DNA from 2 places in the uncultured Bacillus sp. genome. Region 2 is predicted to be linked to the other one. Evidence: predicted binding sites of a transcription regulator. Region 2 holds the regulator's gene; the other holds the start of a gene.
What was found. Region 2 encodes Rex, which represses fermentation and respiration genes when NADH is low (regulators of the CRP and FNR family bind a similar motif). Its sites were predicted from a motif close to TTGTGAAATATTTCACAA; they were not measured.

Region 1 (4,205 bases), on a different contig from region 2:
AGAATTTTTTACTGAACAGCCCTGTCACGATGACTGCAGCTAAAATCGCTGTTCCAGTCGCTGACAGCAGGTCGACTTTAAAGACAGCATCTAACGGCATGGCAGTTGGCGCAATCGGCGGCATTTTCATCATTTGCTGATGCAGAAAAGGCATTTTCAATAGAAGTGTTGTCTGATATAACAGTCCGCCTTCTTGGAAAAGCGCTTTGAAGGCAGGAAGGCTCCAGATTGTGATTGCCGCAGTTAAAATGTAGAAAGGAGACCACGCTTTCGCAATGTCTGCGGCACTGTATGCTTTTTTCTCACCAGTCTCGCCGGCTCCTTCCTCCCGGTAAATCTCTTTCGGCTGCCATTTGCGGAGGAAGAGCGCAAGCCCGCCCATGCTGAATAAGGCCGCCAAAATGTTTGCTAATTCCGGACCAAGCACAGCCATTGTCAGTGTCTGAACCGCTGTATACACACCGCTCACAACCAACAGGGCAGGCCATGTCTGTTTGATTCCTCTCATTTGGTCTAATAGGAATACAAGCAGAAACGGAATCAAGAATGAGATCATCGGCAATGTCCACATCAATGTCCGAGACAGCTCAAGAGCAGACAAATCACCAATCTGCGCCCCTGTGATTACAGGAATCCCGATCGCCCCAAAGGCTCCAGAGGCTGCGTTCGCAATCAAGCAGAGAGCCGCCGCTTTTAACGGTTTAAAACCAAGTTCGACGAGCAGCGCCGCACTAATCGCAATCGGAACACCAAAACCGGCCGCGCCTTCTAAAAACGCGTTAAAACAAAAACCAATTAATAATAGCTGTAATCGTTGGTCAGGCGAAATACCGGCAATGCTGGAACGAATAATGGTAAATTTCCCGGTTTTCACTGCGATTTTATACAGCCACACCGCCATCAGGACGATGTAGCCAATCGGCCACAAACCGCTCCCGATTCCTAGCAAAACAGAAGAAATTGCTTTTTCAACCGGCATATGAAATGCCAAAACGGTGACGAAGAAACTGACGGCTAAGGTAAGAAATGCAGATAGAATGCCTTTCATTTTAAAAACAGTTAAAGCCAAGAGAAAAAAAAGAATCGGAGTGAGCGCCACAAGTGCGCTCACATACTCGTTTCCAAACGGATCATACAACTGCTCCCACATTGACAATCAGCCCTTTACTCTATAGTTGCGATTAGTTGACCTTTTGTTCTGCAAAATGAGGCTTTAAAATGTTTTTAAGGACGCCTGCGCTGTGAAGGAACTGTTCTTTTTCTTTCTCATTTAAGTTCAGCTCAGTGATGCCTGCAATACCTCCGCGGTTTACGACAGCCGGAACGCCGATGTACACGTCATCTGCGCCGTATTGTCCGTCCAAGTATGTGCTGACAGTTAAAATGCTGTTTTCATTATGAAGAATGGCTTTTGTAATGCGGGCTAGGCTCATCGCAACACCATAATAAGTTGCGCCTTTTTTCTCAATAATATGGTAAGCGGCGTTTTTCACGTCATCTACGATCTGGTCAAGCTCCTCTTGTTTGTATGCATCGTTTTTCTCAACGAGTTCACTGACAGGCACACCGCCGACATTTGCGTGGCTCCAGACAGGAAGCTCTGTATCACCGTGCTCTCCGATAATATGCGCGTGCACGTTTTGAGGCGCTGCGCCAAAGTATTCGCTCAGCATGTAACGGAATCTCGCAGAATCTAGTGTTGTGCCGCTTCCGATCACCCGCTCTTTTGGCAGGCCGCTGAATTTCCATGTAGCGTAAGTCAGAATATCAACCGGATTTGTCGCGATTAAGAAAATGCCGTCAAATCCGCTCGCCATGACTTCACTGACGATGCCTTTGAAAATCTTTAAGTTCTTTTCTACTAATTCAAGGCGTGTCTCACCAGGTTTTTGGTTTGCTCCGGCGCAGATGCAGACAATATCAGCATCTTTGCAGTCTTCATATGTTCCGTAAGATGTTTTGACTGGTTGCGGCGCAAACGCCTTTCCGTGGTTTAAGTCCATCACATCGCCCATTGCTTTTTCTTTATTTACATCAATGACCACAAGCTCATCTGTGATCCCTTGGTTTATTAACGCAAATGCATAACTGCTTCCAACAAAACCCGCTCCGATTAAAGCTACTTTATTTACATGTTTGTTCATCATTAATCATCCTTCCAGGGTATGTTTTTCTTTGATGTTCATTTGTGAAGTATTTCACATTTATATTGTGCAACATTTCACAAACTATTGCAAGAGAAAAGTTTTGTCTGATTTATGAACAAAAAAAGAAACCATCTAGGATGGTTTCTATCGGTAAAACCCGTCTAACATTGCCCTCAATGAGGAAGAGAACCGCTTAAGCCAGAGTCATTATATAAACCATTTTGCACGTAATCAAAGCCAGGCTGGTTCTGTCCGGGCACTTGGGCGCTGCCATTATTAAAAATCACTTTGGCGTTCGTTGTATCCGTATCCGCAGGCAGCGTCAGCGTGTAAATTCCATCTGCATTCTTAGCCATTGCTCTTCCCGGCCAGGATCCGGCCAATTCTATTGCCCGGCCCCCATCATGTTTATAGATATAAGCATTTACTTGGCCCCAATGATTTGGGTTTTGATAGCCAATGGTTTTGGCCGCAGATGGGTCTTTTTTTACAAATCTGTATTCCTGGGTCCTCGTTACGCCATCACTGTTCGTTCCTGTTAACGTGATGTTGTATGTTGTGCCAAACGAATCTCCTTTTCCGATCGTTAATTGGTCTCCATCCTTAAACGCTGTCTCTTGCCCATTATTGATTTGATAAACGGCTTTTGTTGTATTCGCATCTGCACGCAGAGTGATCGTCAGTTGATCGTTGAAAGAATGTGTTACACCTGTTTTGACATTCTCAAGGAAGACATGAGGCGCATTTGCAATATCATCAGGATAAAGAACAACCACAGATCTGGCATTGAGCGTGCCTGTCAGTTTACCGTCTGTTACTTGAAATGAACCGTTCCCAGCTTTATTATCATACCTGCCATCAGGTAATTTCGTTGACGTATTGATGGTGACAGAAGATGAACCTGCATTTGCCAACACAACGCCGTGCGAGCCGCGCTGATTCATGAATATCTGGTTGTTTCCATTCGGATTCGAGAGTTCCTCAGGCTGTCCATCCATCACATTGTGAAATCTATTGACCGCAGTGATGGCCTGATCTTCAAATAAACCACTCCCTCGATCGCCTATTTGGCTTTTCCCCGGGAATCTTACTCCATTTCCGCCGCCCTCAGGCCTAGAAAAGAAAAGAGGCGTACTGCCTGAGCGAGAAGCAATCACTGCCCAGCCTAAGCGAATATCGTCATCGCTCATCCATGTAGACTCTTCCTCATCATTGGCATACGTATCATGCGATTCTACCCATGTGACTAACTTGTCGACAGACACATCTGATGCATAATGAGAGATATTCGACACGCTAAGATTGCGATTTTTTAAAGCAGATCTTATGGAATGTCCATAGTTAGATGCTGTCACATTCATATAATTCGCATATGCAGCATCTCTGGAGGCACTATCTTGCAGGATTTCTCCGTATTGGAACTCCGCAGATGTATTTGTGATATTCGGCCAAAATTGACTGCCGTAATTCCCGTCATCCGGAAGCTCTATATGTTTGGCTGCATCAAATCGAAATCCGTCTGCGCCGTCATTCAATGCTCTTTCTAAGAAACGTTTCAGATAGGACTGCACTTGTGCATTCTGTGTATTCCAATCATATAGCCCGAGCAATGAATTCTGCGTGACATCCCATCGATCGGACCAGTTTTTAATTTGTGTGTTTCCATGTGTCCAATTTGGAATACTCTTAATCTCATTGGAAATCGCAGCATAGTCACTGGTGGTATGATTGATGACCGCGTCAACAATGACCTTCACGCCATATTCCTCAGCGGCTGCACACATTTCTTTAAATTCTTGTTCAGTACCTAGGTAACGGTTGCCAATTTGGTACGATGTCGGCTGATACAACCAGTACCAGTTCGACATGCTTTTATCTCCTTGATTCCCTTCCTTCACTTGGTTAATCGGAGACGTCTGAATCGCTGTATATCCTGCATCATGAATATCCTTCATATTGTGTTTTAACGTATTGAACGACCAATTCCAAGCATGAAGAATGGTCCCGCTTTTGATCGATGGCGCTGTCAGCTCTTTCGATGTGTTCTGTGTTTCAGCA
Region 2 (4,205 bases):
CTTTAAGCTCTTTTTCATACTGTGCGGCTTTTTGGTCGAGATAAGCGCTGTAGTTGCCGTGATATTTTTTGCTTTCAGCCCTTGATACCTCGTATACTTGGTTTACTACTTTGTCCAAAAAGTAGCGGTCATGCGAAACGATGAGAATGGCGCCTGAATAGCCTTGCAAATAATGTTCAAGCCAGGTTAGCGTATCAATATCGAGATGGTTTGTCGGCTCATCGAGAATGAGCAAATCAGGCTGTGTTAACAGAAGCTTACCGAGGGCCAGCCTTGTTTTCTGCCCCCCGCTGAGGCTTTGTACCTGTGTTGAATCGTCAAAATGGCTGAAGCCGAGTCCATGAAGCACAGATCTGACATCCGCTTCATATTGATAGCCGCCTTTATCTTTGAATTCCTGCTGAAGCCGGTCATACGTTTTCATGATGCTTTCCAGTTCATCAGGATCAGCTGCCGCCATTTTTTCTTCGATAGCCCGCATTTCCTTTTCCATTGCTTTTAAGTGGTCAAAAACAGTCAGCAGCTCTTCTTTTATGGTAAGCTTAGAATCCAAGCCCGTATGCTGGGCAAGATATCCCATTGTAATATCTTTCGGTTTAATGATTTCGCCCTTTTCATACGAAAGCTGGCCTGCGATAATTTTAAGCAGCGTGGATTTTCCCGCGCCATTTCTTCCGACAATGGCGATGCGATCACGATTTCTGACTTCCAGCTTTATATTGTTTAAAATAGTATCAGCACCAAATGATTTTGATAGCTGATTAACTTGTAAGATCATCATATTATTTCACCTCTGCTATAATAAGTTAAGTGTAGCTTATGAACCAGAAGTCAGCAAACAATACATTGGCTGAAAAAGACATAGAGAAGAAAATAGTGTATGATCTGTTTAAGGAGAGTTTTAATATGAATAGATTTTCTCATTTTAATGAACAGGGCAGAGCCCAGATGGTGGACATCAGCGAAAAATCTTCGACTGTCCGTACTGCGGCGGCTGTGTCTAGCGTACACATGAAGAATGAAGTGTACGAGAAAATACAAAGTCACGATATCGGCAAAGGAGATGTACTGGCTGTTGCACAGGTGGCAGGCATAATGGCCGCAAAGCAAACGTCCAATATCATTCCGATGTGCCATCCGCTTTCACTGAGCGGGGTAGATATATCGTTTGACTGGAAAATAAAAGAATCAGAAGTTATACTTCATATAAAAGCACAGGTCAAAACGAAAGGGAGTACAGGTGTGGAAATGGAAGCGCTCACTTCTGCATCGGTGTGTGCTCTTACCGTTTACGATATGTGTAAGGCCCTTGATAAGGGAATGGTCATCGGTCCTACTTTCTTGCTGGAGAAAACAGGCGGGAAAAACGGTGACTTTAAAAGAGAACTATCCGAGTATAATTTGGAGGACCAAAAATGAATAAGGATCAATCAAAAATTCCGCAGGCGACGGCAAAACGGCTGCCGCTTTACTATCGCTTTTTAAAGAATCTGCATGCGTCAGGAAAACAGCGTGTATCATCCGCTGAACTCAGTGATGCCGTAAAGGTTGATTCTGCCACGATTCGCAGGGATTTTTCCTATTTTGGAGCTCTTGGCAAAAAAGGATATGGATATAATGTGGATTATTTGCTGTCATTTTTCCGAAAAACGCTTGATCAGGATGAGATGACAGACGTTATCTTGATTGGTGTCGGGAACTTGGGAACTGCATTTCTTCACTACAATTTCACAAAAAATAATAACACAAAAATTTCAATGGCTTTTGATATAAATGAGAGTAAAATAGGAACTGAGGTAGGCGGCGTGCCTGTCTATAACCTTGACGACCTAGAACAACACGTAAAAAATGAATCAGTTGCCATTCTTACAGTGCCAGCAGTTGCCGCTCAATCGATTACAGACAGATTGGTCGCGTTAGGAATCAAGGGAATTCTTAATTTTACGCCGGCCCGTTTGAATGTGCCGGAACACATTCGAATTCATCATATAGATTTAGCTGTAGAGCTTCAGTCACTGGTTTATTTCTTGAAACATTATTCAGTTTTAGAGGAAATCGAATAGAGGGAAAGGAGGAGCCCAAATATGCCGATCGGTCCTGGAAGCCTTGCTGTTATTGCAATCGTTGCTCTGATCATCTTCGGTCCCAAAAAGCTGCCTGAACTGGGGAAAGCTGCAGGAGACACACTTCGTGAATTCAAAAATGCTACTAAAGGATTAACGAGTGATGACGAGGAAAAAAAGAAAGAAGATCAGTAAGTTAGGATGACACGAATGAAAGTGAATCAAATGTCGCTGCTGGAGCATATTGCTGAGCTTCGAAAACGATTGCTGGTTGTGGCGCTGGCATTTGTCGTTTTCTTTATCGCAGGATTTTTTTTAGCAAAGCCCATGATTGTTTATTTGCAAAAAACGGATGAAGCGAAGGAGCTTACGCTTAATGCGTTTAATCTGACAGACCCGCTTTTTGTGTTTATGCAATTCGCGTTTATCATCGGGATTGTCCTGACCTCGCCGATTATTCTGTATCAGCTATGGGCTTTTGTGAGCCCAGGCCTCTATGAGAAAGAGCGCAAAGTAACGCTCAGCTACATTCCGATCTCTATTTTGCTGTTTTTAGCGGGCTTATCTTTTTCATATTATATTTTATTTCCTTTTGTTGTTGATTTTATGAAGCGGATCTCTCAGGATTTGAATGTCAATCAGGTGATCGGAATTAATGAGTATTTTCATTTTCTTTTGCAGCTGACGATTCCGTTTGGACTGTTGTTTCAAATGCCGGTCATCCTCATGTTTTTGACCAGGCTTGGAATTGTGACACCGATGTTCTTAGCGAAAATCAGAAAGTATGCGTATTTTACGCTGCTTGTGATCGCTGCCCTGATTACACCGCCTGAGCTTTTGTCTCATATGATGGTCACTGTTCCGCTGTTGATTTTATATGAAATCAGTATTCTTATATCAAAGGCAGCCTATCGGAAAGCGCAGAAAAGCAGTGCTGACGTTCAGGACGTGTCTTCCGGGCAATAATAAAAAATCCATTTCTCATGAGAGAAATGGATTTTCTTTATTTCTGGTTCTTTTTGATTTTAAATGAAAAGGCGAACATCTTAAAAGAGATGCTGATGTTGTAAGCGGCGAACACCATCAGCAGGATGGAGTAAAATGACCACATGCTGCCTGGCGAGCTTGCGGCAAGATAAGTAAAGATGCATCCTACGGCAAAATAGATCATTCCCCAAACTACCGGGTTTCTCATAAAAATAATCCTCCAATAATCAATTGCATTTGTGTGCTCTGCTGTTCGAGGTACTTCTGAACAGGCTCAAACTGCATGATGACGACAAATGTATTCATCATGACATGGGCGAAAATCGGCACCCATATCCGTTTTGTTCTCGCATACAAGAAGGCAAAGGTAAAGCCCATTGCTGTATATAGAAGTAGATGCTTCAAATCAGCGTGAACAATACCGAAAATAACCGAGCTGATCAGTCCGGCAAAGAAGAAATTCGTTTTTTCGTACAGTGTGCCAAAAATGATTTTTCTGAAGATGATTTCTTCTAATATAGGACCGACGACGGAAGAAACCATAATCATAAGCGGAACTGCCTGAATGACATCCAGAATAGCTTGCGTATTTTCTGATTCTCTTCCGATGCCGAATATATAATATTCAATAGAGCCTGCTATTCCTTGAGAGAAAAGGGCAATGAAAAAACCGGCTATCGCCCAAAGGATAGAAAGTCCGATTGAGTCCTTCTGTCCGTTTCGCAGCGTTTCTTTCGGCACAGTTCTCAGAATGAGCAGAACGACAACGAGACAGGCGATGAAGCTGATGACGGACCATAATCCTTGTGCGTGCAGCATATTCTCAGCTGTAGGCTGTCCTCCGGCATAACCGAATTTAAATAACAAGGGAATCCCGATTAATGCGGAAAACTGCATGATGATATATGTCAAAATAATAAACCAATACTGTTTTCTCAAATGGTATGTACTCCTTTGTTAATGGGTTTCGTTCATCTACAGCTATTGTAACATAATCGGAACAAGGGTGAAAAAGCTAACGGATAAGGGAGCTGAAAAGAATCATGTAAGCGTGAAAAATTTTTTATCTTATCACTTGAAATTGGAAGGGAGATTCTTTATTATAAGAATTGTGTTAGCACTCTTTAGTGTCGAGTGCTAAAATTACATATTCAT

Region 1: a site for Rex is predicted at 2,187-2,204, ahead of Q5C82_RS13985 (L-lactate dehydrogenase). Genes of this name have one in related genera too.

Annotation. Positions count from the first base shown of each region.
Region 1 is NZ_CATYRA010000008.1:23,177-27,381, reverse strand. Features, by position in the region: gene Q5C82_RS13990 (L-lactate permease) at 1-1,150, opposite strand, end outside; gene Q5C82_RS13985 (L-lactate dehydrogenase) at 1,182-2,147, opposite strand; gene Q5C82_RS13980 (starch-binding protein) at 2,321-4,205, opposite strand, start outside.
Region 2 is NZ_CATYRA010000019.1:5,640-9,844, forward strand. Features, by position in the region: gene abc-f (ribosomal protection-like ABC-F family protein) at 1-781, opposite strand, end outside; gene moaC (cyclic pyranopterin monophosphate synthase MoaC) at 907-1,419, shown strand; gene Q5C82_RS19965 (redox-sensing transcriptional repressor Rex) at 1,416-2,063, shown strand; gene tatAY (sec-independent protein translocase protein TatAY) at 2,085-2,258, shown strand; gene tatC (twin-arginine translocase subunit TatC) at 2,265-3,029, shown strand; gene Q5C82_RS19980 (YdiK family protein) at 3,067-3,258, opposite strand; gene Q5C82_RS19985 (CPBP family intramembrane glutamic endopeptidase) at 3,255-3,989, opposite strand.